DNA from 3 places in the Paenarthrobacter sp. 2TAF44 genome. Region 2 is predicted to be linked to each of the others. Evidence: predicted binding sites of a transcription regulator. Region 2 holds the regulator's gene; each other region holds the start of a gene.
The links. The regulator Rex, encoded in region 2, represses fermentation and respiration genes when NADH is low (regulators of the CRP and FNR family bind a similar motif). The targets are predictions, from matches to a motif close to CTTGTGAANNNNTTCACAAG.

Region 1: AB4Z15_RS11735 (queuosine precursor transporter) is a predicted target of Rex. The motif match lies at 4,287-4,306, and genes of this name have one in related genera.
Region 3: AB4Z15_RS18210 (glyceraldehyde-3-phosphate dehydrogenase) is a predicted target of Rex. The motif match lies at 2,723-2,742, and genes of this name have one in related genera.

Annotation. Positions count from the first base shown of each region.
Region 1 covers NZ_JBFRFP010000010.1:110,998-118,377, forward strand. Annotated here, with positions in the region: gene AB4Z15_RS11715 (NUDIX hydrolase family protein) at 1-41, shown strand, start outside; gene AB4Z15_RS11720 (DUF6707 family protein) at 152-1,159, shown strand; gene AB4Z15_RS11725 (SRPBCC family protein) at 1,252-1,962, shown strand; gene tgt (tRNA guanosine(34) transglycosylase Tgt) at 2,010-3,326, shown strand; gene AB4Z15_RS11735 (queuosine precursor transporter) at 3,360-4,070, opposite strand; gene AB4Z15_RS11740 (TetR/AcrR family transcriptional regulator) at 4,360-5,022, shown strand; partial or broken gene AB4Z15_RS11745 (TIGR01777 family oxidoreductase) at 5,022-5,914, shown strand; gene AB4Z15_RS11750 (hypothetical protein) at 5,914-6,327, shown strand; gene AB4Z15_RS11755 (methyltransferase family protein) at 6,412-6,795, opposite strand.
Region 2 covers NZ_JBFRFP010000029.1:12,846-20,225, forward strand. Annotated here, with positions in the region: gene resB (cytochrome c biogenesis protein ResB) at 1-589, opposite strand, end outside; gene AB4Z15_RS21550 (cytochrome c biogenesis CcdA family protein) at 589-1,344, opposite strand; gene AB4Z15_RS21555 (TlpA family protein disulfide reductase) at 1,350-1,955, opposite strand; gene AB4Z15_RS21560 (histidine phosphatase family protein) at 1,960-2,625, opposite strand; gene AB4Z15_RS21565 (YceI family protein) at 2,841-3,392, shown strand; gene AB4Z15_RS21570 (hypothetical protein) at 3,598-4,320, shown strand; gene AB4Z15_RS21575 (hypothetical protein) at 4,584-5,453, shown strand; gene AB4Z15_RS21580 (redox-sensing transcriptional repressor Rex) at 5,502-6,209, opposite strand; gene AB4Z15_RS21585 (glutaredoxin family protein) at 6,294-6,548, opposite strand; gene AB4Z15_RS21590 (HAD family hydrolase) at 6,811-7,380, shown strand, end outside.
Region 3 covers NZ_JBFRFP010000020.1:15,464-22,843, forward strand. Annotated here, with positions in the region: gene AB4Z15_RS18190 (Nif3-like dinuclear metal center hexameric protein) at 1-626, shown strand, start outside; gene AB4Z15_RS18195 (zinc ribbon domain-containing protein) at 717-1,454, shown strand; gene AB4Z15_RS18200 (YaaA family protein) at 1,464-2,228, opposite strand; RNA gene rnpB (RNase P RNA component class A) at 2,286-2,677, shown strand; gene AB4Z15_RS18210 (glyceraldehyde-3-phosphate dehydrogenase) at 2,962-4,449, shown strand; gene AB4Z15_RS18215 (hypothetical protein) at 4,521-4,730, shown strand; gene AB4Z15_RS18220 (HNH endonuclease family protein) at 4,853-5,653, shown strand; gene AB4Z15_RS18225 (acyltransferase domain-containing protein) at 5,638-6,477, opposite strand; gene def (peptide deformylase) at 6,482-7,054, opposite strand; tRNA gene AB4Z15_RS18235 (tRNA-His) at 7,191-7,263, opposite strand.

The DNA of each region.
Region 1 (7,380 bases), on a different contig from region 2:
TCGTGCGCCAGGCGCTGGCTTTCTCGGGCATCGTCCTCTAGTTCGGGCATAGTCCCATAGTTCGGCATCGTCCTTTAGCGGGTCCCGCGTCCTGCGGCGGCTGGAGTTTGTAGACTGGACGGCGGACCGCAAGAGAACCAAAGGACTTCCGATGACTCACAGCCCAGCCTCACAGCAATACCGCGAAAAGCAGGCTGGGGACCTGCAACCCGGAGACTTTGTGTTCCTGCCCGGAGACGGGCCTGCCGAGGAGATCGGCAGCGTCGAGGTCCAGAACGATGATTATGGCGTTGCCGCGCTGCTGCTGGTGACAACGGTCGACGGCGGGACGGTGCGGATCGCTGTTGGCTCCAGTGTGCCCGTGGGTGGCGGAGCTTCCGCTGGCTCGGCCGCACCCGAAGCCGCCGTCCGCCTGCCTGAATCCGAAGCCGACGCGGACTCCAGCACCTCGACGGAGGGCGACGCGGAAGCGGCGGCGGGTTCCGCCGTCGTCGTTCCCCCACGCCCGGAAACGCCGCCTGCGGTTACCACGCCGGTCCCCGAAGAGCTCGCGCTGATCCCCGAGCCGGACGGAACGCCAGAAGCAGTGGTGCGGGCCGCCGTCGCCAATCACAAGGGCAAAAACGGCGTTCAGGTGCTCGCCGAAAGGTTGGCGAAGGGCATCAACACCAAATCCGGCAGCTGCCTCCGGGATCTCAGTAACCTGGCGTTCGATCTTTGCATAGTGCTGCGCGATCCGGACAATGCCTTGGCGGTCGCGGATCTCCTGAACGTGCTTCCCTTTGACGGCAACCCCGACCGCTGGGCGTCGATCGAACGCGCCCTGGCACTTTCCAGCTTCATTTGCCGGGAGGGTGGACAAACCGAACGCGCGGCCGTCTACGAGAAATTGCTGCGCGCCCATGAGTCCGAGGAGACGGACCCTTTCAAGGCCCGGATCGCCGCCAAAGTCCGCCAGCGCGCCCTGAACGAACCGAATTTGTACGACAAGGAAATCTTCCGCGCGATCGATAACGGCAACCACGAAGCCGAGCGCGAATGGCGGTTCCTCCGGCTGGAAGCGCTGTTGTTCCTGCGGGCCCACGGTGGATCCGAGACACTCGGAGAAGAGGAGCTGGGCCGGCGCATCGGCATCGAACTGGATGCCGTGCGGGCCTGAAATGAGCGGTGCCCGGATTCGTCCGCCCAGTCCCGGCACTTCTAAACTTCAAGACCTGTTTTACGGACGCGAACGGCGGTAGATTCGGGGCCATGACGAACAATCTGAGCGTTGTGATTAATGCCGACGCGCAGCAGGTTTGGACAATGCTGCGCGAACCCTCCCTGGTGGCTCAATGGCACGGATGGGAAGCCGATGACCTCGCCGATGAAATCAAACAGATCTACTTCCACCCGGATGTTGTGGAAAATGCGGATCACACCAAACTGACTGTCCACGCCGGGGATGAGTTTGAGCTCCACCCTGTTTCCGGCGGCACCGAAGTCAAAGTCACGCGCGCCGCGCTGGACCATGACTCCGAGTGGGCGGAATGGGACGAGGACATCACGCAGGGCTGGCTTACGTTCCTGCAACAACTCCGTTTCGCCCTTGAGAGACACCCCCATGGTCAGCGGCGCACCCACTTCGTGTCCCTTCCGGGAAGTGGTGGCCTCGCCATCGAAAAGCTGGGGCTTGGCGACCTCCCGCCGGTCGGCGACGAGTATTCGCTCAAACTTTCCAGCGGTGAAGAGATTTCGGGCAAGGTCTGGTTCAAGAGCCGGCACCAGGTGGGGCTCACTGTTCACAGCTACGCAGAGCACGGCGATGGATTGCTGATCGTTGCCGAGCAACTGCCGATCCCTGACAAAAGGCCCGACGGCGGTTCCATGGTGATTGCCTCCACGTACGATCTGGGGGCTCACACCTTGGCGGACATCAGGTCATCCTGGGACAAGTGGAAGGATGAGAACTACAGCTCGTAGGAAGGGTTCCGCAGGTTACCCGGGGTAAAGCTGGCACACTTGTTAGCGTGCCAGCTTCCGCTTTCCTGCCCTCGTCTCCTCCGTCCACTGCCTTGCCGGGTCTTTCTTCACGGCAATCCGAGTTCTCGTTTTCGGTGGGCCAGCGCCTGACCGAAACGTGTTCGCCGTCGGACGCCTTGATCGAAACCAATGGCGGCACTTTCCTGGGCCGGACCGGAACCATCACCACGCCGCACGGAACCATCCAGACGCCCGCGTTCATCGCCGTCGGAACCAAAGCAACAGTCAAGGCCGTGCTGCCCGAGTCCATTGCCGGGCTCGGTGCGCAGGCAGTGCTGGCCAACGCCTACCACCTGTACCTGCAGCCGGGCCCTGAGATCCTCGACGCCGCTGGCGGGCTGGGGGCCTTCATGAATTGGTCCGGCCCGACGTTTACGGATTCCGGCGGATTCCAGGTGATGAGCCTGGGTTCGGGGTTCAAGAAGGTCATCGACATGAAGAATGTGGACACCTCCGGCCCCGATGACGCGGTGGCACCCGGCAAGGAACGGCTGGCGCACATTGATGACGACGGCGTGTGGTTCAAGTCGCACCTCAACGGGGACCGACACCGCTTCTCCCCCGAGATTTCCATGCAGGTCCAGCATCAGATCGGCGCTGACATCATGTTCGCGTTCGACGAGCTGACCACGTTGCAGAACTCGCGGGCTTACCAGGAGGAGTCGCTGGAACGGACGCGGCTCTGGGCTTTGAGGTGTTTGGAAGAGCATGCCCGTTTGACTGTTTCCCGGGTGGGAAAGCCGTACCAGGCACTGTTTGGTGTGATCCAGGGTGCACAGTACGAGGACCTCCGGCGAAAGGCCTGCCGGGACCTCGGGGCCATGCCTTTTGACGGGTACGGGATCGGCGGTGCCCTGGAAAAGGAGAACCTGGGCACGATTGTGCGCTGGTGCAACGAGGAACTCCCCGAGGACAAGCCACGGCACCTGCTGGGCATTTCCGAGCCGGACGATATCTTCACGGCAATCGAGAACGGCGCGGACACCTTCGACTGCGTCTCGCCCACCCGCGTGGCCCGGAACTCAGCGTTCTATACCCCGTCTGGTCGGTTCAACCTGTCCGGGGCCCGCTATAAGGCCGATTTCGGACCACTGCAGGACGGCTGCGACTGCTACACGTGCGGAAACTACTCGCGCGCGTACATCCACCATCTGTACAAGGCCAAGGAAATGGTCTCGGCCACTCTGATCTCCATTCACAACGAGCGCTTCGTGGTGAAGATGGTGGACGATGCGCGGTTGGCCATCGAGTCCGGGGACTTCTTCGAGTTCAAGGCGGAGACGCTGGGCCGGTACTACTCGTAGCTGTGGTTGGCGTGGCAGGTCTCGCGGGGTTCCCTAGGCTGCGACTGGCCCGTAGCTCGGCTCGCGCTTCTTGATATAGCCGACCACCAACACCGTGATCGGGACGAACAGGAACTCCACGCCGGTCTTGTAGACGAAGCCCACCAGAACGTAGTTGGCGAACATGCCAAAGTCAGTGATGCCGATGACCGAGGCCGCGATGCTGCAGAAGATCAAGGTGTCCACGAATTCGCCCACAACGGATGAACCCATGAGCCGCGCCCACAAGGTTTTCTCGCCCGTGCGCTCCTTCATTTTCACCAGAATCCAGGAGTTGATGGTCTGACCCGCGAGGAAGGCCAGAAGTGAAGCGAGCACGATCTGCGGGACGGGGCCGAGTGCGCCTTCGATAGCCGCTTGCTTGGCGGTTCCGTACTCATCCGTGAAGCCAGGCAGCACGATGATCACCCAGTAGCAGAGTGAAGCGAAGGCTGAGAGAGCGAAGGAGGTAATGATGGCCTTGCGTGCCACCTTGAAGCCGTAGACCTCACTCATAACGTCGCCCAGGATGTAGGCCAGGGGGAACAGGAAGAATCCGCCATCGGTGATGATCGGACCAAGCACGACGCCCTTGGATGCGCCGATATTGGACAGGATCAGCACCACGGCCATGACGGCGAGCATGATGCCAAAGTACGGGGATCCGATCGAAGCGAAGCGGGGTGCAGGCTTGCTCAAGGTGCTGGAGCCGGAAGGCGAGGGCATGGGTCATCCATTTCGTAGTGGTTCGCGCGGGCGCTGTTGGTTCAGGCACCCGGCTGTATTAGCACTGTTGTTGGTGGGGCTCAGCCCGACACCAGCTTTATTGTCCCACCCACCAACGTTCTCTCACATCCTGACCGGTTTCCACCGATCTTCTCTCACATCCTGACCGGTTTCCACCGATCTTCTCTCACATCCAACCGGCTTCCTTCCGAACGTTTTCTGAACATGTTCAAATATGCAGCTATACTCGTTATTGAACACGTTCAAATTTAGTTCGAGGAGCAGTGCCATGGCAACAAAAAGCGAACAGACCCGGCAGCTTGTAGCCGACGTCGCACTAAGAATGTTCCGGGAAATCGGCTTCGAGAAGACCACCATGCGCGCGATTGCACAGGAGGCGGGAGTTTCCGTCGGCAATGCCTACTACTACTTCGCATCGAAGGATGAGCTCGTCCAGGAGCTGTATATCCAAGTCCAGAACGAGCATGCGGAGGTTGCGGCACAGGTTCTCAACGACGTCCACGATCTCGCCGGTCGACTGAAAGCCGTGCTGCACACGGGCGTCGACGTCATGGCGCCCTATCACGAGTTCGGCTCAGATTTCATCGCAACCGCGATCCGGCCGACGTCGCCAGTCAATCCATTTGGCGAGGCGTCCACCGCCGCCCGCGAGGCTTCGCTTGCGATCTTCCGGTCCGCCGTCGACGGTTCCTCCCCCGCCGTCGCCAAGAAACTGCGCGAAGATCTACCGGAGCTGCTGTGGCTTGCATATATGGGTGTCGCCCTTTTCTGGGTCTACGACAAATCCGAGGGCCAACGCCGCACACGGAAACTGATCGACGGTGCCGCGCCCTTGGTAGCGAGGGGGTTGTCGCTGGCGAAGATTCCTGGCGTCGGCAAGGTATTCGACGACGTTCTGGGACTCGTCCGCAGCGTGAAGGAAGGCTCGTGATGGAGCGGACAGTGGCACTTGCGGGCGCTACCGGGTTCATCGGCACCTACTTCAGGCATCGATTTGCCACAGAGGGTTGGCGGGTGCGAACGGTTGGACGAGGCGGTTCAGCTGATGCTTTATGGAACGACGACGGCGCCATCACCAGGGTGCTGAACGGCGCCGAACTGCTGGTGAACCTCGCCGGACGATCTGTGAATTGCCGCTACAATGACAGGAACCGCCGGGAGATCGTAGACTCCCGGGTCTTAACGACTCGTGCCCTGGGCCGTGCCATTGCTCGATGTGCCCAGCCGCCCACGACGTGGATCAACTCCAGCACTGGCACCATCTATCGGCACGCGGAGGACGGTCCACAATCCGAAGCATGGGGTGAGCTGGGTAGCGGGTTCTCCGTGGCAGTTGCCCGTGCCTGGGAGGACGAGCTGGCTGCTGCCCATGTTCCGGGCACTCGAAAGGTTCCCCTTCGCATTGCGATCGTCCTCGGTCCGGGCGGTGGCGTGATGACTCCTCTGCGGATTATGGCCCGGCTTGGTTTAGGTGGGCGTATGGGGCCGGGCACGCAGAAGTTCAGCTGGATTCACGTGGAGGATCTGTTCCGCGCGGTGGCATTTGTCCACGGGCAGTCTGCACTTACTGGTGCAGTAAACGCAGCAACGCCATATGCCGTGGATAACCGCGAACTGATGTCGCTTATTCGGCAGAGTATGGGTCCCGTGGACTCCCGACGCCAGCTTGGCTGCTCGAAGCCGGAGCTGTCCTCATCCGGACACAGACGGAACTGGTGTTGAAGAGCCGGTGGGTCGAACCCCGGAAGTTAGTCGATGCGGGTTTCACCTTCTCCTATCCAGCTCTGGGCGGCGCGCTCAATGCGATCGCGGGGGGCAAGTGATGAGTCTGACCGCCCGTTCGGAAGTCTGGATCTACGGACCAAAGGATCGAGTGGTTTTGGGCTGGAAGGCCCTGATCATCGGGATCTTGATGTCACACCTTGTCTTTGGCGTCCTCCTAGCCCTATCAAACCCAGCATGGGGCGTCGTCTTGTTCGCCTTCAGTGCCCCGCCAACATGGGGAGCCGCTGCTGCGGTCGGCTCACTGTTGGGCCTGGCACTGCGACGCATCCGGAATCAATGGATTCATGTCGCTGCCTTCTTTGCGACCCCGGCTCTTGTGAGTGTCCCCTTCGGAGGGTTTTGGAATCCCTCAGCATGGGCCTTTCCCTTGAGCATTGCCGTCGCTGCAGGAATCGCGCGCCTTTCCGTTTGGAAAATCGTCCGGATCAACGACCTGCCTTCTCTCACATAATCACCGCCTTCCGGGCAGCAACGTTCTCTCACATCCCGACGCTTTCCGGGCAATGTTCTCTCACATCCCGCAGTGCGCGAGCGGTCATCGGCGTCGTGATCTTGTGCCTAGGTAGCGGTGAACCCTTTTCTCGTATTCCGCGTAGGGCCGCCCAAAGGCCTCCAAGAGCGCAGCCTCTTCACGCAGCACGCCCAAATGGTCCATGAGCATTCCGACCGGCAGGGTCACCACCACCCATGATGAACCGGTGAGTGTCCCCGCACCCAAGTGGATCAACCACCACCCCACGTACATAGGATGGCGGGTCATTGCATAAGGACCGCTCGTCAGGAGTTCCTCAGGCCTCTCCAAATCGAAACTGCCCGTCGAGCGGCGGTCTCGTTCGGCCAAAGCCCAGGCATTCAGCCCACCGCCAATCACCAGCAGCCCGGAACCCACCATCCGGTGAAGCAGGTCAGGGCCGGGCAAGGACCGCGGACTAGTTCTTCCGAGAAAGAACATCACGGCCACTCCGGTCACTTGGCCCGGCGGCAGGGGCAGGTTTCCGAATAGCCTCCTCAAGGTGAGCCGAGGGGTCGGGGATGGCTGAGAAATAGTCGCCATGCCTGAACAGTAACCCCGCGATCCGCTCTTGTCCGCAGCAAGGAAACAGGACGTGACAGAGCATCCACCGAAAGCGGTCAGCATGTGAGAGAACATCCGCCCAAACCGATCAGGACGTGACAGAGGAACCGCCGAAAGCGGTCAGGACGTGAGAGAACATCCGGAAGGGGCCACAGCGCAAAGGCGGGATCAAAGCAAAGCCGCACACCGCCGTCGGGCGTTCAGGTCGTTCAGGGTGTTCACGTCGTTCAGGGTGTTCACGTCGTTTAGGGCGTTCAGGGGCTTGAAACCTAAGGAAGTGTTAGGAAATCGCTTCCAGCGTTGGCTGTGCCCTGCATCACCAATAGTTTGGATTATGTCCTCTTCACCCATGGAGGACCTTTCTTAGTCGACGAAGAGCCATGCGCAAGGACGCCATGAGCAAGAGCTTCATGGACAGAACGAACTCAT
Region 2 (7,380 bases):
CCAAGGACGGGAGGTCGCCGTCGACGTCCCTGACCTCCACGCGGTAACCGCGCTTCTTGAGCAGTCCAGCAGCATCGTTGATAGCCTTCGACGCCGGAATCCCGGCGTCGGCGGGCAGCGCGAGCGTGCCGTACTCCGGCAGGCGCGAAAGGCGCTTGGGAGTGCGCGGCGGCTGCGACTTCATCGCTTTGTAATGGGCGATGGCACGCGGGGTGACGCAGCCGATCAGGGAGATGAACAGCAGGATGTAGATGGCCGAGAACCAGGCCGACGAGTAGACGTCGTAGAGCTGGAGGGCATCGAGAAGCTGCCCGTAGGAGGGGTTGTCCTTGATGTACTGGGTGACAACCGCAGGATTCGCTGCGCGCTGCGGGAACAGGGACCCCGGCACCGCGCCCACAGCCAACAGGAGGAGCAGGAACAACGCCGTCCGCATGCTCGTCAACTGGGTCCAGGCCCACCGAAGCATGCCCAGGATACCGAGGGACGGCAGCGCGGCCTCGGACTTGGCCTTTTGCAGTTTCCCTTCCGCTGTGGTCGTGCCTTCAGCGGCTGGTGACTTCTTCTTGGCTTTCACGGACTCGCTCATCAGATTGGCAACTTCACATCGGTTTGGAACCAGTACTGCAACTCGGTCACCCAGGTTCCCCACACACCGGTGGCCATCAGGATGCCGAGCAAAATCAGGATGCCTCCGCCAAACCGCTGGATCGCCAGGCGGTGTGTCCGGAAGAAGGACATGACGCCCATGCCCCGCCGCACGGCAAGGGCGATCAAGAGGAACGGGATGCCCAGGCCAAGGCTGTAAACGAAGGCCAAAAGCGCACCCTTTGCCGCCGACGATCCGCCGGACAAGCTCAGCAACTGTACCGCGGAGTATGTGGGCCCGATACATGGGGCCCAACCCAGGCCGAATGTCAGCCCCAGGAGCGGCGCGCCCCATAGGCCGGCCGGAGGCTTTGCATGAATTTTGGCGTCACGTTGCAGCCAACCAAAGCCACCCATGAAGACGATGCCCATAAGGATGACCAGAATGCCCAGCAGTTGGGTGATCCAGGCGTTTTGCGGGCCAGTCAGGAGGGTGCCGAGTTGGCCAAACGCACCGCCCAGGAGGACGAAGATTACCGAGAAGCCCAGCACAAACAGTCCAATACCTGCCAGCATCCGGCCTCGCCGCTGCTTTTGGAGGTCGACGCCGGTCAGTCCCGTGACGTAGCCGAGGTAACCGGGGACGAGGGGCAGGACGCACGGCGAAAGGAACGAGACGAGTCCCGCCAGCAGCGCAACCGGCACGGCAAGCAGTAAGGATCCATTCAGTATCGTCTCGGCGAAAGGACTGTTCATCGGTACTACTCAGCCACTGCGGACGTAATGAGGGCCTTCAAAGTGCTCTTCTCAATTTCGCCGAGGACACGGGAGGCAACTTTGCCCTCCTTGTCCAGGACCAATGTGGTGGGCACCGCACCCGGAGGAACGATTCCGGACACGGACAGGAGCACGGCACCGTCTTTGTCGTTGAAGCTCGGGTAGGTGAGGTTGAAGGTCTTGTCGAAGGCCTCCGCCGTGGCTTTCTCGTCACGCAGGTTAACGCCGAAGAATTGAACGCCTTGGTCCTTGAACTCCTGGTGCAGGGCTTCAAGCTGGGGAGCTTCGACGCGACAGGGGGCACAGGCCGCGAACCAGAAGTTCAAGACCGTGACCTTGCCCTTGAGGTCTTCGGGCTTGACCGTGTCTCCGTTGAAGAGTGTGCCCTTGAGCGCCACGGGTGCAGCGCGGTCCGCTTTGGCGAACTCGGTGACGGAGCCATCCCCGGCTACATAGTTCTTGTTATCGCCTTTTCGGGCTTGCTCTGCGAGGGAGTCCTTCTGGGCGCAGGCTGACAGGCCCATGGTAAGTCCTGCCAACAGGACACCACCGGCTGTGAGCACGCCGCGGCGCGAGAGGTTGTTATCCATCTGTCTACGCCCCCGGGGTGCTTGCTGCACCGGGAAGGAGCACCGCAGCAGGTTCGCTGTATTCGACCCGCACAATCTTGCCGTCGCCGTCCAGGGTCAGGGATGTCAGGGAGGTCAAGGTGCATTCACGCTTACGGGGGTCGTGCGCCAGCCGGCGGCCCTCGGCGGACAGACGGGTGGACCAGATGGGAAGCTGATGGCTGACAAGGATCGCCTCAGCGCCGTCGCCACCCAGTTCGATTGCCTTGACCCGTGCGTCTTCAACAGCAGCCAGGACCCGCGCGGCTTGCTCTTTGTAGGGCTCGCCCCAGGACGGGCGCAGGGGGTTCCGGAAATAGAACCAGTGCTTGGGCTTCAAGAATTCGCTGCGGGTGGGGTGGAGTCCCTGGAAGTGGTTCTCCGCTTCGATGATCCTCGGGTCTGTATGGATCTCGAGATGGAGTGCCTCCGCAGTGGGCATGGCCGTTTCCTGGGCGCGCGTCAGCGGCGAGGCTACCAGGTGGACAATCCTGGCACCCTCGCTTGCGCGGACGGCGAAGTGCTCAGCCAGCATGCGTGCCATCTCCCGGCCCCGCTCGGACAGATGGAATTCAGGCAGCCGGCCATAGAGGACGCCATCGGGATTATGGACCTCGCCATGGCGAAGCAGATGGACAGTTGCTTGGGGCATGTTTACCAGTTTCTCAAAGAAGCGGGGCGATCCGAAATCTTCTACCGCTAGTAGAACTCAAAGTTTTCCAGAAATGTTCCGTAGAGTTGGAATAAAAGATGCATATGCATGTTTATACTAGACACGAAGCTCGGTTGACGTTTCAAGTAAATGCATCAACCAGTCGACCGGGCAAGCCAGCGGTACCTTCCACTACATACAGGAGCAACATCATGATGACCCTTCCCGCCAACGTCACCACCGGCATCTGGACCCTCGACGCTTCCCACAGCGAGATCGGCTTCACAGTCCGCCACGCAGGCATCAGCAAGGTCCGCGGCGTCTTCAAGGATGCCGACGCCACCCTCGAAGTTGGCGAGACGCTGACCGACTCGAAGGTCAACGCAACCATCCGGACCGCCAGCTTTGACTCCGGAGACGTCAACCGCGACGGCCACGTCAAGGGCGAAGACTTCTTCGATGTGGAGAAGTACCCGGAGATCACTTTCGTCTCCCGCCACGTCAAGGCAAACGGCGACGGCTTCGATCTTGTGGGCGATCTCACCATTAAGGGCGTGACCAAGGAAGTTTCCATCGAAACCGAATTCAACGGCGTGGCAGTGGATCCCTTCGGCAACACCCGTGCAGGCGTCTCCGGCGAAACCACCATCAGCCGCAAGGAGTTCGGCCTGACCTGGAACGCAGTGCTTGAGGCCGGCGGCGTGCTGGTCAGCGACAAGGTTGTCATCAACCTGGAACTCGCGTTCATCGCACCGGCAGCTGCATAACTCCACGGCAGTTTCAACAGCAGCTTCCACGGGAGTTTGCAAGGCAGTCCCGAGCAAACGGCGCCCCACCACAGTTCCGCTGTGGGGGCGCCGTTTCGCGTACTCAGAAGTCACCCTGCGATTATTCGGCAAACAGCCTGTAGTTAGCTGCGAAGTAGCTCCGAATTTCCTATGCATCCTTCAACCTGCGGTCTAAAGTGATGCCATGAGTAACCCAGATGAAGCACCAGAGCCTCAGCAGCCCGGCGCCCAGCCTCCGCAGCCCGGCAACGTTCCTCCTGCGGGTTACCAACCGCCGCAGGGCTACCAACCACCCCAGGGCTACCAGCCGCCGTCGCAACCTGGCCAGTATTCGCAACCCGGACAGTATTCGCAACCGGGACCGGGTCAGCCGGGACCGGGTCAGCCGGCGCAACCAGGACAGCCGGGTGGTTTCCACTTCGAAATGCCCACCGACGGACCCCGCAACTTCAATGACGTCCTTCCGCAAGGTGGTTTCTCGGGCCTCTTCAAGACCATGGGCCTGCCCACCGAGCTCAAAGTGTCCTACTTCATTTGGGTGATCTCGGGACTCCTGGGGCTCCTCTTTGGCCTCATTGGGCTTTTCGCCATCATCGCAGCGTTCGCTTTCATGCCAGGAGTTGCCGCACTCCTTCTGGTTCTCCTGATCATCAGCCTGGCTGTTGCAGCCGCCCAGATAGTGCTGGCCATGAAGATGAAGGAAGGGAAGGAATGGGCACGCCTTGCCCTCACCATCCTTGCCGCTGTTTCGCTCTTGCTCGCCATCTTTGGCTCCATCAACGCCGGCGGACCCGGTGCAGGCCTGGGTGGCAACTGGTTTGGTTTCCTCGTCAGCGCGGTGGCCGTTGTGCTGATGTGGTTGCCGAACTCGCAGCTGTGGTTCAAGGCAGTAAAGGGCGCCGTCTAACCCCCTGAAGTACCGCCGTCGGGCTCTCATCCGAGCCGCCCTGACAGGTGTACAAGGCCGTGGTGGTCCGTTGGGCCACCACGGCTTTCATCATGAAGGCGTACGCCATCGTGATGATTTCACCGCCAAGCAGCAAATTCCTGCGTGTGATCATCCGCAGCGCCGGATCCCGGAGGTACGGTGGAAGCAGAATCAGGCTGGGGGCAGGGTCTTTTTGCTGATCCCGGCAGCCGCACCAGCAGTCGAACAAGCAAAGGAATGCCATGAGCAACCCTCCATACCCGCCGTCCAACACGGGGGACGCCAATTCGGGCGACGCGAACAAGGGCGACGCCAACAAGCCTGAGCAGCCGGGCCAGCCATCCACGCCCCAGTATGGCCAGCACGCACCGCAGTACGGTCAGCAGACTCCCCAATATGGTCAGCAGCCGAGCGCTCCACAGTACGGTCAGCAGTCCCCGGGCGCTCCACAGTACGGTCAGCAGTCCCCGGGCGCACCCCAGTACGGTCAGCCCCCGGCTCCCCAGTACGGCCAGCAGTCGCCACAGTTTGGTCAGCAGTCCCCGTACGGCCAGCAGCCTTCTCCCTATGGTCAGCAGGCCCCGCAATATGGCCAGGACACCAACTGGCCCAGCCAGCAGCCAGGTCCCACAACGGTTCCGCAGCTGGTCAACATCTCCTTCTGGATGATCATCGCAGCGGGCATCCTGTCTGCCATCAGCTCACTCATCCTGGCCACCACGGGCTCGGATGCCTTCATCAATTCGATGCTCCAGCAGGCGGCACAGCAGGGCACTGAATTCCCGGAAGGCTCCATCGAAGGCATGCGTGGCGGCATTGTCGTCGCCGCGATCATTGGGGCCATCGTGTCCCTGGGCCTTTATGCATTGGTTGCATTCCCGGTCCGCAAGGGCAAGAACTGGGCCAGGATCCTGGGCACGGTCTTCGCGGCGATCTCTGTCCTTGGCCTCGCCGGACTGTTCCAGTTCGGTGCCACGTACGGCATCCTGCAGCTCTTGGTGATCCTGCTGGGAGTTGCCGCAATCGTCCTGCTGTACCTGCCGGCGTCGGCTCCGTACTTCCGCAAGCCGCAGCCGTTCGGCAACCCTTACCAGAACCCTTACGGCCGCTAAGCCGCCAAGCTTCTTGTAATAACGTCAGCGGGCGCGGACCCGGTAAGGCTAGACAGCCTGACCCGGTGTTTGCGCCCGTTGTGCGTGGTAGGCGAGGATCTGCAGCTCGGTGGCCATGTCCACCTTGCGGAGGTTCACGTGCGGCGGAACCTGCAGGAGAACCGGAGCAAAGCTCAGGATGCTCCGGATCCCTGCAGCGATGACGCGATCGCAAACTGCCTGGGCAACGGTGGCCGGCAAAGCCAGAACCACCATGTTGGTGTGGGTGCGTTCCAGGACGCGTTCAAGTTCCGCTGAATCGCTGACCCGCAACCAACCCACCTCGTTGCCGATCACCATGGGGTCTGCGTCGAAAATAGCCACGACGTCGAAGCCCCGGGACTCGAAGCCGCCGTACCGCGCCAGCGCCTTGCCGAGGTTACCGGCACCGACGATTGCGACCTTCCAGTCGTGCGTCAGGCCAAGGGCTGCGGCAATGTGACGGCTCAGGTACTGGACTTCATAGCCCACCCCGCGGGTTCCGTACGAGCCGACGTAGGAAAGGTCCTTGCGGAGCGTAGAGGAGCTGACGCCCGAAGCCTCAGCCAACGCGTCCGATGACACACGTTCCACGCCTTCGGCCAGGAGCGAGTTGAGCGCGCGCAAATAGAGAGTCATCCGGGCCACAGCCGCGGGCGGGATCTGCTTGGCGGCAGGTTCGTTGTCCCCGCTTGTTGCCCCCGGGGACGGTTCCAGCGCAGTCACGGTTTTCTCCATTGCGTCGCTTGTTGTTCCACTCTATGGCCCTTGGCCGGACTCAACAAAAGCCGGTACTTCCGGGTAACAGAGTCCCCCTGATCCTCAGCTTTCAAGGACTCTTTTCAACGTACGGGTCAGGCGCTGCTCGTCGATCTTCCAAAAGTCGCGCTGGACCCCATCCACCAGCACCACTGGAATTTCCTCCGCGTAACGCTCCTGCAATTCCGGGTTACCGTCGATTCCCTGCTCGGTCCACTGGACTCCCAGCGCCGAGGTAACACGCTCGACGGCGGCACGCGCCTCCGTGCACAGGTGGCAGTCAGCTTTGGTGAGGAGAACGACGTCGGGAATAGCCATGACACAACGGTAACCGCCCCAACCCTCTCTCACATCCTGACCGCTTTCCCACCGATGCTCTCTCACATCCTGACCGCTTTCCCACCGATGCTCTCTCACATCCTGACCGCTTTCCACCAACGCTCTCTCAAATCCCGACCGGTTTCCCACCGATGCTCTCTCACATCCTGACCGCTTTCCCCAACGCTCTTGCACATCCCCACGGGGCAGCCCCACCGTGCGCCCTCAACGCCGGGGCCTGGCGATTGACTAGACTCAAGGCATGCCCGACGAGAAGAACGCCGCTGTGGTCGCCGACGCCAAGGTTCCGCAGCACACCGGCGAAGCCGCTTTCTTCGACGTCGACAACACTTTGATGAAGGGCGCCAGCCTCTTCCATGTGGCCCGCAAGATGTACGAACGCAAGGCCTTCACGCTGTCCCAGGCGGCTGGCTTCGCGTGGAAGCAGTTCAAGTTTGTAATGCGCGGCGAGAACATGGACGACGTCCATGCCGTGCGCGACTCAGCCCTGACGTTGGCCGCCGGGATCACTGTGGAGGACATCAAAGCCCTGGGCGAAGAAGTTTATGACGAAATGATCGAGTCCCGGATCTGGCCTGGAACCAAAGCGCTCGCCGAGCAACACCTCCGTGTAGGCCGGAGGGTATGGCTGGTGACGGCGACCCCCATTGAGGTTGCCACCGTGATCTCCACAAGGTTGGGGCTGACGGGCGCGCTGGGAACTGTCGGCGAAGTCCATGACGGAATGTATACCGGCAAGCTTGTCGGTGACATTCTGCACGGCCCGGCCAAAGCCATCGCGGTCCAGCTCATAGCTGACCAAGAAGGCTTG
Region 3 (7,380 bases), on a different contig from region 2:
GCGTGAACTCCGTCGCGGCCACCTCCGCGAAGGGCTTGGCCGTGCACCGGCTGATCGAAGCGGGCACCGGACTCCTGACCGTCCATACCAACGGTGACTCCGCCGTCGGGGGCGTATCGGACGTGTTGGCGGACGCCTTTGGCCTGGAGAATGTTGCTCCACTGACCCCTGCCGCCAATGGATTGCCCGAGGAAGGCATTGGCCGGGTTGGTGACCTTCCTGAGCTCATGACCCTGGGTGATTTCGCTGCCCGAGTCTTTGGGATGCTCCCCGCGGTGGCCGGAGGGGTTCGCGTGGCCGGTGACAAGGACGGTCTGCTGCGGCGCGTCGCCGTCTGTGGTGGTGCGGGCGACAGCTTGTTCGATGCCGTCAGGGCCAGCAATGCAGATGTCTATGTGACAGCAGACATGCGGCACCATCCGGCGTCGGAAGCGCGCGAAGGGGCGGTCAACGGCCGGCCGTACCTCATCGACGTCTCACACTTTGCCAGTGAATGGCTGTGGCTGCCCGTAGCCGCGGAAGCGCTCGGCAACGTACTGGGCGATCAGGGCTACGACGTCGAGATCCGCGTGAGCAGCACCAACAGCGATCCTTGGGACTTCATACTCACTCCCGGCGGGGACTAGAGTCTAGAAGATACGGACAATCCCAATAAACACGGGCCGTCCATCCGGAACTGATCCCCAGCGCCGGAAGCGATACAAGCGGAGGTAAGCGTGGCGAAAGCAGCACCGGCAGAACAACTGAAATTGCTTGAACTGCAGGGACTGGATGCCAAGCTCAAATCGTTGGCCGGCCGCCGGAAGGTGCTGGAAACAGATCCGCGGATAGCTGACCTTCAGGACGCACTGAATGTAGCCAATGGTGAACTGGGAGCTGCCAAGATGGCGGTGCACGACGCCGAAGCTGAACTGCGTCGTTCCGAAGCGGACGTGGAGCAGGTCGCCTCCCGCATCGAACGGGACGAAGCCAGGCTTAACAGCGGAACCGGCCTCTCCAAGGACCTGGTGGCGCTTCAGAGTGACATCGCATCCCTTAACAAGCGCCGCTCTGACCTGGAGGATGTCGAGCTTGAAATCCTGGAGCGTTTGGACACCCTGCGGGAGCGCCAGTCCGCACAACAGTCCATCGTGGATGACATCCAAGGTTCATTTGCCGGCATCCGCGCCGAATTGGATGAGGCAATTGCTGAGATCGCAGCCGAGGAAACCGTGGTCCGCGGGCAGCGTGCCGCTTTCGCGGAGGCTCTGGACGCCGGAATGCTCGCAGTTTATGAGAAGACGATTGCCAAGCGTGGCGTCGGGGCTGCCCGGCTGTTCCACGGGAAGTCCGAGGGGTCGGGCATGATGCTCAGCCCCGGTGACCTGGCCGAAGTCAAGGCCGCTGCTGAAGACGACATCGTCTTCTGCCCGGATTCCGGTGTCATTCTGGTTCGTTCGGCGGAGTGGAACTGACAGCTTCAGTCAGCTGGTCAGGATGATGTTAAGGGCGTGTGGCTTGCGGGCAGTGCCGGGGACGAGTTCCGCCCGCCAAATCTCTTTAGCCGCTTTTAGCAGTTGATCGGGTGATGCGGGCGCCTTCCCGCGCCTGGTCAGCAGATGCCTGGCAAACTCACCTCGCGTGTGCTTGGCAAAGTGGCTCACCACAGTGCGCTTGCCGTTGGCCTCGTTGAAAACATTCACTGTGACGGTTTGCGCTGCTGGTGGAGCCCACGCCGCTGCATACGTGCTGGAACGGCAATCAACCAGCAATTCTCCTTCAGCCCGTTTGGCGAGGGCCGCATTCAGGTTCGGCTTCCAGAAGGAGGCGAGGCGTCCGACGTCGGGCAGTGCCGTTCCCATGGACAGCCGGTAAGCCGGCACATGGTCACCAAAACCGATGGCACCCCACAGTGCCGAAATCACCAAAATCGATTCGGTTGCCTTGCGGCGTTGAGTCGGCGTCATCGAATTGAAGCCGAGCGCGTCATACAGGACTCCCGAGTAGACCTGGTGGGCCGGCGCCGCCGGTTCTGCGTGCAGCCGGGTATTACGTTCGACGTCGTCCTTCAGCGAGGCGCCGACGCCAAGCAACGCCAAGGCGTCCTCGTGCGCGCTGACGGTGCCCAACGATTCCAGGACCTTGGCGCGGTAGGGGTTGAGTTCCGGAAAGCTGAGTGACTCCCATTCGACGGCGGGGCCTTTGACAGCGGGGGTCTTGCCTTCGGAAGGCGGCAGCAGAATCAGCACCTGACGATATTACCGGTGACCGGGGCAACCCTCGACGCCGGTAGACTGTACGGCGGATGGGTTGACCAGGCGGTCGCGCGTCACGGAAGTGGCTCGAGGAACGTCCGGGCTCCGCAGAGCAGGGTGGTGGGTAACGCCCACTCGGGGTAACCCGCAGGCCAGTGCCACAGAGAACAGACCGCCTTCGCGTGATGGTGCTTGCATCAGCATGCGGCAGGTAAGGGTGAAACGGTGGTGTAAGAGACCACCAGCTCCCTGGGTGACCGGGGAGGCTAGGTAAACCCCACCCGGAGCAAGGCCAGACAGGACACGTTTGAGGGCTGCTCGCCCGAGTGTCCGGGTAGGCTGCTGGAGGGCGTCGGCAACGGCGTTCGTAGATGGATGGCCGCCACTCCTTTGCCGGCAACGGCAAGGGATGACAGAACCCGGCGTATCGGTCAACCCATCCACATTCGCCACTGAGGTCCCGGGCATATGACGTCCATTGTGACTGCCATGTGAGTGATTTCACGCCCCCCGGCACCCAAGAGGACGCCCTTCCGCCTTAGACTTGTTATGAACGTAGATGTTCTGCCGCCGGGACTGCGTTCGCAGCCGGCGGTCTTTTCTTTGCAATCGTTCAAGGCGCTGTGGGTGGACCGAAGCCCGGCCAGTGCCCGTGCCGCAGGATTACTCCGGGCGGCCGCCATCTGCATACGAGGACGTATGTGGTTGACCCAAGGAAGGTAGTTCTGTGAGCCAGACGTCAGATTCTTGTCTTGATAAGTGGATGGGCCGGGAGGCTCTCGCCGAGGCCATGATTCCGGTGATCGGCCGGTTGTACCGGGAAAACAACGTGGTCACGAGCATCCACGGCCGGAGCCTGATCAACAAGTCGACCATGAACATCCTGAAGGCCCACCGCTTTGCGCGCCGGATGAGCAACACCGAGCTGCTGCTCGAAGAAACCGCACCCCTGTTGAACGCTCTTGCTGAGCTGGAACTCGGTGCGGCTGCAATCGACATTGCCCGCCTTACGGAGAAGTTCCGCGTAGAGGGCCACGGCACCTCCTTGGATGAGTTCCTGCGGGCCGAGCTCGCCGAAATCGTCGGAAAGCGTGGCGCTGATGACCGCACCAGCACCGACGTCGTGCTTTATGGCTTTGGACGCATCGGCCGCCTCCTGGCCCGCATCCTGATTGAAAAGGCCGGTGGTGGGCATGGCCTGCGGCTGCGTGCCATCGTTGTCCGCAAGGGCGCCGAGAACGACCTCGTCAAGCGTGCCAGCCTCCTGCGCCGCGACTCCGTACACGGTTCCTTTGAAGGAACCATCCGCGTGGACGAAGAAGCCAACACCATCACTGCCAACGGCGTTCAGGTCCAGGTCATCTACTCCGACAACCCCGCTACCGTGGACTACACCGCCTACGGCATCAAGGATGCCCTGGTAGTGGACAACACCGGACGCTGGCGCGATGCGGAGGGCCTGTCCCAGCACCTGCAGAGCAAGGGTGTTGCGCGTGTCCTGCTGACGGCTCCGGGCAAGGGCGATCTGAAGAACATCGTCCACGGAATCAACCAGTCCGACATCTCCGATGACGACAAGATCGTCACCGCTGCGTCGTGCACAACCAACGCCATTACTCCGGTACTGAAGGCCATCAACGACAAATTCGGTATCATCCACGGCCACGTTGAAACGGTGCACTCGTTCACGAACGACCAAAACCTGATCGACAACTTCCACAAGGGAGACCGCCGCGGCCGTTCGGCAGCCCTGAACATGGTTATCACGGAGACAGGCGCAGCCAAGGCTGTTGCCAAGGCGCTTCCGGAACTTCAGGGCAAGCTCACCGGTAACGCGATCCGCGTACCTACCCCGGATGTGTCCATGGCGATCCTGAACCTCAACCTTGCCAATGGCACCACACGCGATGAGGTCAACGACTACCTCCGCGAAATGTCGCTGCACTCGCCGTTGCGGAAGCAGATCGACTACATCGACTCGCCGGACGTTGTCTCCACCGACTTCGTTGGTTCCCGCCGCGCAGGCATCGTTGATGGTCTGGCCACTATTTCCAACGACAAGAACCTCGTGCTCTACGTTTGGTACGACAACGAATTCGGCTACTCCTGCCAGGTGGTCCGTGTCATGGAGGAAATGGCCGGCGTCAACCCGCCGTCCTTCCCTGCCCGCGACATCGTGGCTCCCATCGCAGTGCTTGAGGCAGCCAACGCCTAAGCCGGGAAGTATTCACGGGTTTCCCGGCTGTGTCACTGGCATCAGCCGGGAAACCTGACCAAAATGGGTTCATGGAAAATGAATCGACTTTGGAACACGAGACAACGCTGGAACACGCGTTGGACGTAGCACGGGCCAACCACAAGCAGGCACAGAAACTGCTGGACCAGGCCATCGCAGCAAACGCCGCGGGGGACGTCAGCGACGAACGCGTCCAGCAATTGCGTACGCTGCTGGAGGTGGCTGCGGAAGACCTGCAACGCGTTATGCGTGAGCAGTAACCCGGGGAAGAACCCCACCACTGCAGTGTGACTTCTCCTACACACTGTGGATATCGGCTCTGACTGTCGGTGCCGTGTCCTACGCTCGAAGGACACCACCCACCCCGACTGGACGGAGCCCCTTGAGTATCACCTGGTCTGCCTACAAACGCGCGCGCAGACGATCACGCCAAGCCTGGGCCATTCTAGGATTAGTGGCCGCCACCCTCGTGGCAGGACTGTCTTGGTTCTTCACCACCGGCCAGTTCAACGCGGCTGAGCCTTGGGTCTCCGGCCCCGCTGATGCGCCGGTATTTAACCCGGCTTGGATGAAACCCATTTCCGGCATCGAGGCTGTTCCCGCGGAGAAGGCAAGCGCCGCACTGGAAGGCCTGGAAGTCAAGGGGCGGGCATCCCAGGAAGACTATGAGCGAACCGCATTCGGCCAGGCCTGGCTGGATGCGGACCGAAACGGATGCGATACCAGGAACGACATCCTGCGCAGGGACCTGTCGTCGGTGGAGTTCACCAGCGGTTCCTCATGCAAGGTTGCCACTGGAGAGTTTCACGAACCCTACACGGGCGCCCACGTGACCTTCCGTCGGGGCCAGGACACCAGCGCTGATGTTCAGATTGACCACATTGTCGCCCTCGCCGACGCATGGCAGAAGGGTGCCAAGCAATTAACGGTGCAGCAGCGTCAAAGGCTGGCAAATGATCCCTTGAACCTGATTGCAGCTGATGGGCCCGAGAATGTGAAGAAGGGCGCAGGCGACGCCGCCACCTGGCTCCCGCCGAACAAGAACTTCCGGTGTCACTACGTAGCACGGCAGATCTCCGTCAAGGCAGCCTACAAGCTCTGGGTCACACAGGCGGAGAAGGACGCCATGATGCGCGTCCTTTCTTCTTGCCCCGATCAGCAGACCATTTACAGCGTCAGGTGACCGTGTCCCAGTTGCCAGGTACCGCCGTCGTCGATTCTCTCAAGGACTATGCGCTGGAGCGAAGTTTCCCGGGGTAGTTTGTCCAGGTTCTCGAGCCCCCGCTGCCTAAACGTGAAGTACACGGCATCAGTGGGGGCATCGGTGCACCGATCCAGCGTGAAACGGCGGGCGAAGGATGCGATGTTGCTATTGGGAAGCCGTTCAACCAAGTAGGGATCCAGCATCCAGGACTCGCACGTGGCCACAGTGGCCGGCTTGTCCGGAAAGTAGTGGGGAAAGAACGAGCGCGCCTCGTCAAAGCTGGCGTCGACCAGCGCGGGGGAGAGCCCGCCGTCCTCGGGAATGTGGACACCCAGGACCCAATCGGATGCGTATGCCACGTTGCCCTCTGGCCCGTCGCCACGCTCGCTCCGGATCAAATGGAATTGCAACCGGCCGAGCCGGAACAGATTCCCTGCCATATGTAACGTCAGCCAACTCCAGGTCTCCAAGCCGAAATGTCCATGGACGCGGCGGTTGATTCGGAGCTGGAGCCCCACGTCTGCCAGCGTGGCTGCTGACACGTCGGCGCTGATTCCCAGCTCCAGATGGTACGCGTGGACGCTGGGTGCGAAGCGGAGCAGGGCTTCGATCCAGACGGTCTCGCCAAAATGGTGGGGAGAACTACTTTCAGCTGGAAAAGTGCCAAGCCGTTGCTGCAGCAGTTCCAATGCGTCCAAGACGTGGCCACTGGGGTTTCTGTCCAAGAGCGTGGTGCATTCCATGGCGTCCTCGCCGGTAATGTCCAGGAGCTGAAACAATTCTGCGTGGCGTTCTTGGTTCATCGGATCAGTGTCCGAACGGGTCCGGGTCGACGCCAGGCATCCATGTCAATCCGGGAACGCCCCAACCGTTCTTCTTGGCCTGCTTCATGGCCTTCCTGGCATATCGGTCCACAAGGCGGTTGATGTAAAGCTTGCCGTCCAAATGGTCGTACTCGTGTTGCATGACTCGAGCGAACCAGCCCGTAGCTTCGAAGTCCACCGGGTTTCCGTCAGCGTCAAAGCCTTGGACGCGGGCCCACTCAGCGCGCTGCAAAGGATAGTGCTCTCCGGGGAACGACAGGCACCCCTCAATGTGCTCTTCCGGGTCCGGGAGGGCTCCGGAGATCTTTGAGAGGGTCAAGACGGGATTGACCAGAACGCCTTGCTCAGGCGCGTCGTCGTCATTGGCGTACTTATACACAAAGATGCGCTTCCCAACTCCCACCTGGGGTGCGGCGAGGCCCACTCCGTTCGCGGCTTCGTTGGTTTCGAACATGTCCGCGATGAGTTTTCGGAGATCGTCATCGAATACTTCGACTTCACTTGCCCGACGGTGCAAAACGGGTTCGCCCCAAATGGTCACAGGGAGGACGGTCATGTCAGCTCTTCCTTAGTCGATCGCTGTGTTCCGGAAGCAACCCATGGGACTGCAGGCGGGCCAAAACAAAACAAAGGCCGCACCGGATAACCGGTGCGGCCTTTGTGGAAACCGGCTTTTGAGCCAATCTCGGCGGGGTGAGCGACGGGGGTTGAACCCGCGACCTCCTGGACCACAACCAGGCGCTCTGCCAACTGAGCTACGCCCACCATGCGCCTTTTTCGGTAAGTCCGTATGACCGGCATTCCGTGAAGGCAACGACAAATAGCTTACCTGCTGTTTTGGGGTGAAAAGTCCACTTTTGCCGGTTTCGACGAAAAAACCTT